Linked DNA regions of Solidesulfovibrio magneticus RS-1. The protein of the gene in region 1 binds, or shares a complex with, the protein of each later gene. Links are inferred from orthologs where the notes say so. Each region holds a gene or a part of one and is shown in the gene's direction. Other genes may lie near its edges. The genes, in order: tsaE and tsaD.

What was found.
Region 2: the proteins of tsaE (region 1) and tsaD are in contact, whole or in part, in a crystal structure (PDB 6N9A), measured with the Thermotoga maritima proteins. The link is inferred for Solidesulfovibrio magneticus RS-1 from one-to-one orthologs. Residues at the interface, in WP_004082108.1 of Thermotoga maritima: Leu37, Gly38, Lys46, Lys57, Val59, Lys60, Ser61, Thr63, Phe64, Thr65, Leu66, Met67, Val69, Pro71, Tyr82, Arg83, Leu84, Asp86, Asp88, Phe89, Asp93, Ile128, Asp130, Glu131, Arg134; in WP_004082750.1 of Thermotoga maritima: Cys10, Asp11, Arg49, His50, Leu82, Gly84, Gly135, Gly136, Glu154, Thr155, Leu156, Asp157, Asp158, Ser159, Glu162, Asp165, Lys166, Arg169, Leu170, Tyr175, Lys213, Thr214, Leu217, Tyr218, Gln221, Arg222, Asn324.

The regions. Positions count from the first base shown.
Region 1 is NC_012796.1:1,995,471-1,998,630, reverse strand. The notes cover bases 170-3,014. They hold tsaE (tRNA (adenosine(37)-N6)-threonylcarbamoyltransferase complex ATPase subunit type 1 TsaE), read left to right. Parts: upstream 170-1,259; coding sequence 1,260-1,769; downstream 1,770-3,014. Other genes in these bases: DMR_RS08410 (aspartate kinase), read left to right, coding at 1,813-3,014; DMR_RS08420 (CBS domain-containing protein), read left to right, coding at 799-1,251; DMR_RS08425 (NAD(P)H-hydrate dehydratase), read left to right, coding at 170-795. Outside these bases: more of DMR_RS08425, read left to right, coding at 1-169; more of DMR_RS08410, read left to right, coding at 3,015-3,045. UniProt on the Escherichia coli protein: Required for the formation of a threonylcarbamoyl group on adenosine at position 37 (t(6)A37) in tRNAs that read codons beginning with adenine.
Region 2 is NC_012796.1:2,436,262-2,439,495, forward strand. The notes cover bases 258-3,176. They hold tsaD (tRNA (adenosine(37)-N6)-threonylcarbamoyltransferase complex transferase subunit TsaD), read left to right. Parts: upstream 258-1,118; coding sequence 1,119-2,234; downstream 2,235-3,176. Other genes in these bases: fbp (class 1 fructose-bisphosphatase), read left to right, coding at 258-1,113; trxA (thioredoxin), read left to right, coding at 2,349-2,669; trxB (thioredoxin-disulfide reductase), read left to right, coding at 2,673-3,176. Also shown: more of fbp, read left to right, coding at 100-257; more of trxB, read left to right, coding at 3,177-3,234.

The DNA.
Region 1 (3,160 bases):
CACAAGGGCAGCGCCGGCCGGGTGGTTGTGGTCGGCGGCAGCCGGGGGCTTACCGGCGCGCCGCTTCTGGCCGGCCTTGGGGCGCTTCGGGCCGGCTCGGGGCTGGTCAGCGTGGCCTGTCCCGGCGCGGTGGAAATCGCGCTCAAGGCCGGTTTTCCCGACGTCATGACCATGCCCATGGGCACGTGCGGCCATTTCACGGCTGCCGAGGCCCAGGCCGTGCGCGAGTTTGCCGCCGGAGCCGGGGCCCTCGCCCTGGGGCCGGGCCTGGGCCGCCATCCCGACACGGCCGGTTTTTTGACCGCGCTTTTGCCCCTGCCCTGCCCCTTGGTCTTGGACGCCGACGCCCTGCATTTCTTGGCCGACGACCGCGAACTGGCGGCAAAAATAGAAAATAACGCCGTCATGACGCCCCATCCCGGCGAGGCGGCCCGGCTGCTCGGCACGGACATCCCCGGCGTGGAGGCCGACCGGATGGCCTCGGCCCGGGAACTGGCCGCGCGCTACGGCTGCGTGGCCGTGCTCAAGGGGCCGGCCACGGTGGTGGCCACACCCGAAGGCTATGTGGCCGTCAGCCCCGTCATCGCCCCGAATTTGGCCGTGGGCGGCTCGGGCGACGTGCTCTCGGGACTGCTGGCCAGTCTGCTGGCGCGCCGTCTTTCCCCCTTGCTCGCCGCAAGCCTTGCGGTGTATTGGCATGGTCGCGCCGGCGAAGCCCTCGCCGACGCCTATCCCGCACGGGGCAACCTGGCCTCGGAAATCGCCGACATGCTGCCCCGGGCCGCAACGGAGTAACGGATGCTCACAGCCAAGGACGTGATGACCGCAAACGTCGTCACCATCAACGAAGACACGGACATCACCGCCGCCGCCACGCTGCTTTTTGAAAAGGGCTACAACGGCGTGCCCGTGGTCAACGCCGCCGGCAAACTGACCGGCATTCTCTGCCAGGCCGATCTGGTGGCCCAGCAAAAAAAGCTGTCCCTGCCCTCGGTGTTCTCCCTGCTCGACGGTTTCATTCCCCTGGGTTCCATGAAGGACCTGGACCGGGAAGTGGAAAAGATGTCGGCCCTGACCGCGTTTCACGCCATGACCGCCAAACCGGTCACCGTGACCCCGGAAACGCTTATCGACGAAGTGGCCACGCTCATGACCGAAAAGGGCTACCACACCATTCCGGTCGTCTCCGGCGACGCCATCGTCGGCATCATCGGCATGCGCGACATCCTGGGCACGCTGCTCAAAAAGTAGCCCGGGACATGGACCCCAGCCAACCAGCGCGCCTGCGGCTGCCGGACGAGGCGGCCACACTGGAACTCGGCCGTATTTTGGCCGAAATCCTGGCCAACCCGGCCACCCGGGCCGCCCTGCTCTTGCGCGGCGACCTCGGATCAGGCAAAACCACCCTCGTCCGGGGACTGGCCGGGGCGTTGCCCGGCGGCGACGAGGCCGAGGTGGCCAGTCCAAGTTTCAATATCGTCAATGTCTACCCGACCCGGCCCGAGGTGTTCCACGTCGATCTCTACCGGATTCCCGGCGGCGATCCCTGCGTGGAGGAGCACCTGGAAGCGGCTTTGGAAAACCAGGCCGTGGCGGTCGTGGAATGGGCGCAGCATCTGTCCCGGGCGCTTGCGCCGCCGGATCGCCTGGAATGCGACTGGCTGCCGGTCCCCTCGGGGAGGCTGTGCGAATTGACTGCCCACGGGCGGCGGGGCGCGGCGGCCCTGACCGCCTTGATCGCGGCCTGTCCGAACCTGCTTGACCGCTAGCAGGCCGGGCAAGGACGCTTTTCCCGAATCATCGGAGGCTTCCATGCGGATTATGGTGCAAAAATACGGCGGCACGTCGGTCAAGGGCCTGGAGCGCATGCGCCTGGTCCTGGCCCGCATCCAGAAGGCCCATCAAGAGGGCTTCAAGGTCGTCGTGGCCCTCTCGGCCATGTCCGGCGAGACCAACCGGCTCCTCGACATGGCCAAGGAATTTTCCCCCAATCCCGATCCGGCCGAACTCGACGTGCTGGTCACCACCGGCGAACAGGCGTCCGTGGCGCTATTCGCCATGTTGTGCAAGGACGCCGGACTGCGCGCCCGGTCGCTGCTCGGGTTCCAGATTCCCATCACCACCAATTCCAATTTCTGCCGCGCCCGCATCATGGACATCGACACCCAGCGTCTGCGCGGCCTGCTGGAGGATTACGACGTGCTGGTGGTGGCCGGCTTCCAGGGCGTGGACTGCCTGGGCCGTCTGACGACGCTCGGCCGTGGTGGCTCGGACACCACGGGCGTGGCTCTGGCCGCCGCCCTGGAGGCCGAGGTCTGCGAGATCTACACCGACGTCAACGGCGTCTACACCACCGACCCCAACCTGTGCAGCAACGCCCGCAAGCTCGACCGCATCTCCTATGACGAGATGCTGGAATTCTCCAGCATGGGGGCCAAGGTCCTGCAAATCCGTTCGGTGGAGTTCGCCAAGAAATTCAACGTGCCGGTCCGCGTCCGCTCGACGTTCACCGACGATCCCGGCACCCTGGTCACTTTGGAGGATACGGAAATGGAAGACGTCCTGGTTTCGGGCATCGCCTACGACAAGGACCAGTGCCGCATCACGGTGCGCAACGTCATGGACCGCCCGGGCGTCGCCGCCGCCATCTTCGCCCCCATCGCCGAAGCCGGCATCCTGGTCGACATGATCATCCAGAACACCGGACGCGAAGGCCGCACAGACATGACCTTCACCATCTCCCGGGGCAACCTCGACAAGACCCTGGCCATTCTCGAAAAGCTCAAGCCCGAGATCGGCGCGGCCGAGATCCAGCACGACACCAACGTCTGCAAGGTCTCGGTCATTGGCGTGGGCATGCGCAGCCACTCCGGGGTCGCCTCCATGATGTTCACGATCCTGAAAAAGGAGAACATCAACATCCTCATGATCGCCACCTCCGAAATTAAGATTACCTGCCTCATCGAGGAAAAGTACCTCGAACTGGCCGTTCGGACCCTGCACGACGCCTTCGGGCTATCCCAGGCTCCCACCCCGGCCTGCTAGCGCCCGCCCGGTCAGCCCCGACGACGCTGACCAGGACGGAACGCCGGCATTGCCGCGTTTTCCGCGAAGAGCCTGACACCTCTTCCGAAAACGCGGCAAGGCAGGTTCCCCCGCG
Region 2 (3,234 bases), 440 kb from region 1 along the record:
ATCTTGTGGGTATTTCGGTCTGGGGGTAGGTTGGGACGAGGCCGCAAAACCCGCGAGCCGCGCCGGGGCCTTTGCCGCCCAGGCTTGAGGAGAACAGCCATGCCGCAGATCACCGTCACCGAACACCTGCTGTTGCATCAGAAAGAATCCCCCATGGCCTCGGGCCGCTTCACGCGGCTGCTCAACGACCTGATCCTGGCCGCCAAGATCATCTCCCGGGAAGTCAGCAAGGCAGGCCTTGTCGACGTGCTGGGCTTTACCGGCGAGGTCAACGTCCAGGGCGAGCAGGTCCAAAAGCTCGACGAATACGCCAACAAGGTGCTGATCCACCGGATGGAGCGGGCCGGGGTGCTGTGCGCCATCGCCTCCGAGGAAAACGCCGACATCGTGCGTATCCCCGACCAGTTCCCCAAGGGCGATTATTTCCTCATCTTCGATCCCCTGGACGGCTCCTCCAACATTGACGCCAACGTCAACGTTGGCACCATCTTTTCCATCTACCGCGTGGCCGAGGGGTGCTCCGGCGACAAGCTGTGCGATCTGCTCATGCAGGGCGCCAAGCAGGTGGCCGCCGGCTACTTCCTCTACGGCACCTCCACCATGCTCGTGTACACCACCGGCCGGGGCGTCCATGGCTTCACCCTGGACCCCAGCGTCGGCGAGTTCCTGCTGTCCCACCCCGACATCCGCACTCCGGAGACCGGCAAGGTCTATTCCGTCAACGAGGCCTACTGGTCCTACTGGGACGAGCCCACCCGCGAGATCGTCAGCGCCTTCAAGGGCACGGACAACCCGCGCGGCCAGCCCTACGGCGGCCGCTACATCGGGTCGCTGGTGGCCGACTTCCACCGCAATCTCCTCTACGGCGGCATTTTCCTCTATCCCGCCGACACGCGCGACCCCAAAAAGCCTCAGGGCAAGCTCCGCCTTTTGTGCGAGGCCAATCCCCTGGCCTTTGTCATCGAACAGGCCGGCGGCGCGGCCACCGACGGCGAGCGCGACATCCTGTCCATCGAACCCGAGGAGCTGCATCAACGGGTGCCGCTTTTTATCGGTAGCAAAAACGACGTGGCCAAGGTCATGGAAATCTACGGCCGGGCCAGGAAAGCTTAAGCAACATGCTTTGTCTTGGCATTGAGACGTCCTGCGACGAGACGGCCGTGGCGCTTTTCGAAAACGGCCGTCCCGTCCTGGAAAAACTCGCTTCCCAGGCCGATCTCCATGCCGTCTTCGGGGGCGTGGTGCCGGAGCTGGCCTCGCGAGAGCATTTGCGCCGCCTGGGGCCGCTGTTGCAGGCCCTTTTCGCCGCATCCGGACGAAGCCTTGCCGACGTTGACGCCATTGCCGTGGCTCGGGGGCCGGGCCTGCTCGGCAGCCTGCTGGTGGGGCTGGCCGCGGCCAAGGGGCTGAGCCTGGCTACGGGCAAGCCGCTCATTGGCGTGGACCATCTCCACGCCCATCTCCTGGCCGCGACCATCGGCCGGGACGTGGCCTTTCCGGCCCTGGGGCTCCTGGTTTCGGGCGGCCATACCCAGATCGTGCGCCTGGAATCGGCCCTGTCCCTGGAGGTGCTCGGCCGCACCCTGGACGACGCCGCCGGCGAGGCCTTTGACAAGGCCGCCAAGTCGTTCAATCTGCCGTACCCCGGCGGCGTCTACATCGACGTGCTGGGCCGGGGGATCGCGCCGGACAAGACCCTTTTCCCGCGTCCGTTCCTGGATAACGATCATTTCGACTTCAGCTTCAGCGGCCTCAAGACCGCCGTGGCGTCCTATGCCGCCGCCCATCCCGAACTGCGTGCCGGCAGCCTGGCCGAGGCGGGCGGGGCCATCGACCCCGAGGCCTGGCCCATGGCCTTGCGGCGGGCCTGTTCTTCGCTCAATTTCGCCATTGCCGAGACGCTGCGCATCAAGTTCGAGCGGGCCTTGGATCGGCAGCCCGGACCGCCGGCCAGCCTCATCGCCGCTGGCGGCGTGGCCGCCAACGGTCCCATCCGGGCCATGCTGGCCGATCTGGCCGCCCGACGCGGCCTGCCGCTCTATTTGCCCGAGCCGGCCCTTTGCGCCGACAACGCCGTCATGATCGCGGCGGCAGGCAGCCGGCTGGCCGAGGCGGGCTATGCCCATGACCTGGCGCTGACTGCCGTCCCCCGGGGACGAAAGGTGCCCTGGGACTATGCCGGCGGACCGTCCGGCAAGGCGGCATCGGTTGACAGCGCCTCGCCGGCGCAATAGGTTCGCACGATTACGGCCCTTGAGTATGACGGCAAACGGCGCGACCCGCCGTCCCGATAACGCCAGAAACCCGACCGCCCCGGCGGTCGGCCAGACCATGAAAGGAGAGCATCCATGGCCATCCAACTGAGCGACGCCAACTTCGAAGCCGAAGCCCTGCAGTGCGACCTGCCCGTTCTGGTGGATTTCTGGGCGCCCTGGTGCGGGCCGTGCCGCGCCATGGGTCCGGTCATCGACGAACTGGCCAACGAGTACACCGGCCAGGTCAAGGTGGCCAAGATGAACGTCGACGAAAACCCGAGCACCCCGAGCAAGTACGGCATCCGCGCCATCCCCACCCTGATCCTGTTCAAGGGCGGCGAAGTGGTGGAGCAGATCACCGGTGCCGTGTCCAAAAGCTCGATCAAGGAAATGCTCTCCCAGAAGGCGCTCTAATCCATGAAACGATTCGACGCCGTCGTGATCGGGGGCGGCCCGGCCGGCATCACGGCCGCCCTGTATCTGGCCCGGTCCGACGTGTCCGTTGCCATGATCGAAAAGCTCTCGCCGGGCGGCCAGATGCTCATGACGCATCTGATTGAGAACTATCCGGGCTTCCCGGATGGCATCGAGGGCTGGAAGCTGGCCGACGCCATGGCCGCCCACCTGGGGCATTATGCCGTCGAGCGCATCAATGACGAGGTCACGGCCATCGAGTCCGAAGGCGGACTGCATCGCATCCGCGTTGGCGGCGAGGTGGTCGAGGCCAAGGCCGTGGTGCTGTGCACCGGCGCGCGCTACAAGCGCGTCGGCATCCCCGGCGAGCGCGAACTGGCCGGCCGGGGCGTGTCCTACTGCGCCCTGTGCGACGGCAATTTCTTCAGGAACCAGACTGTGGCCGTCATCGGCGGCGGCAACTCGGCCCTGGAGGAATCGCTGTATCTGGCCCGGCTGGTGAAAAAGCTCTACCTGATCCATCGTCGCGACGATTTTCGTGGCCAGAAATGCTTTCAGGATCGCT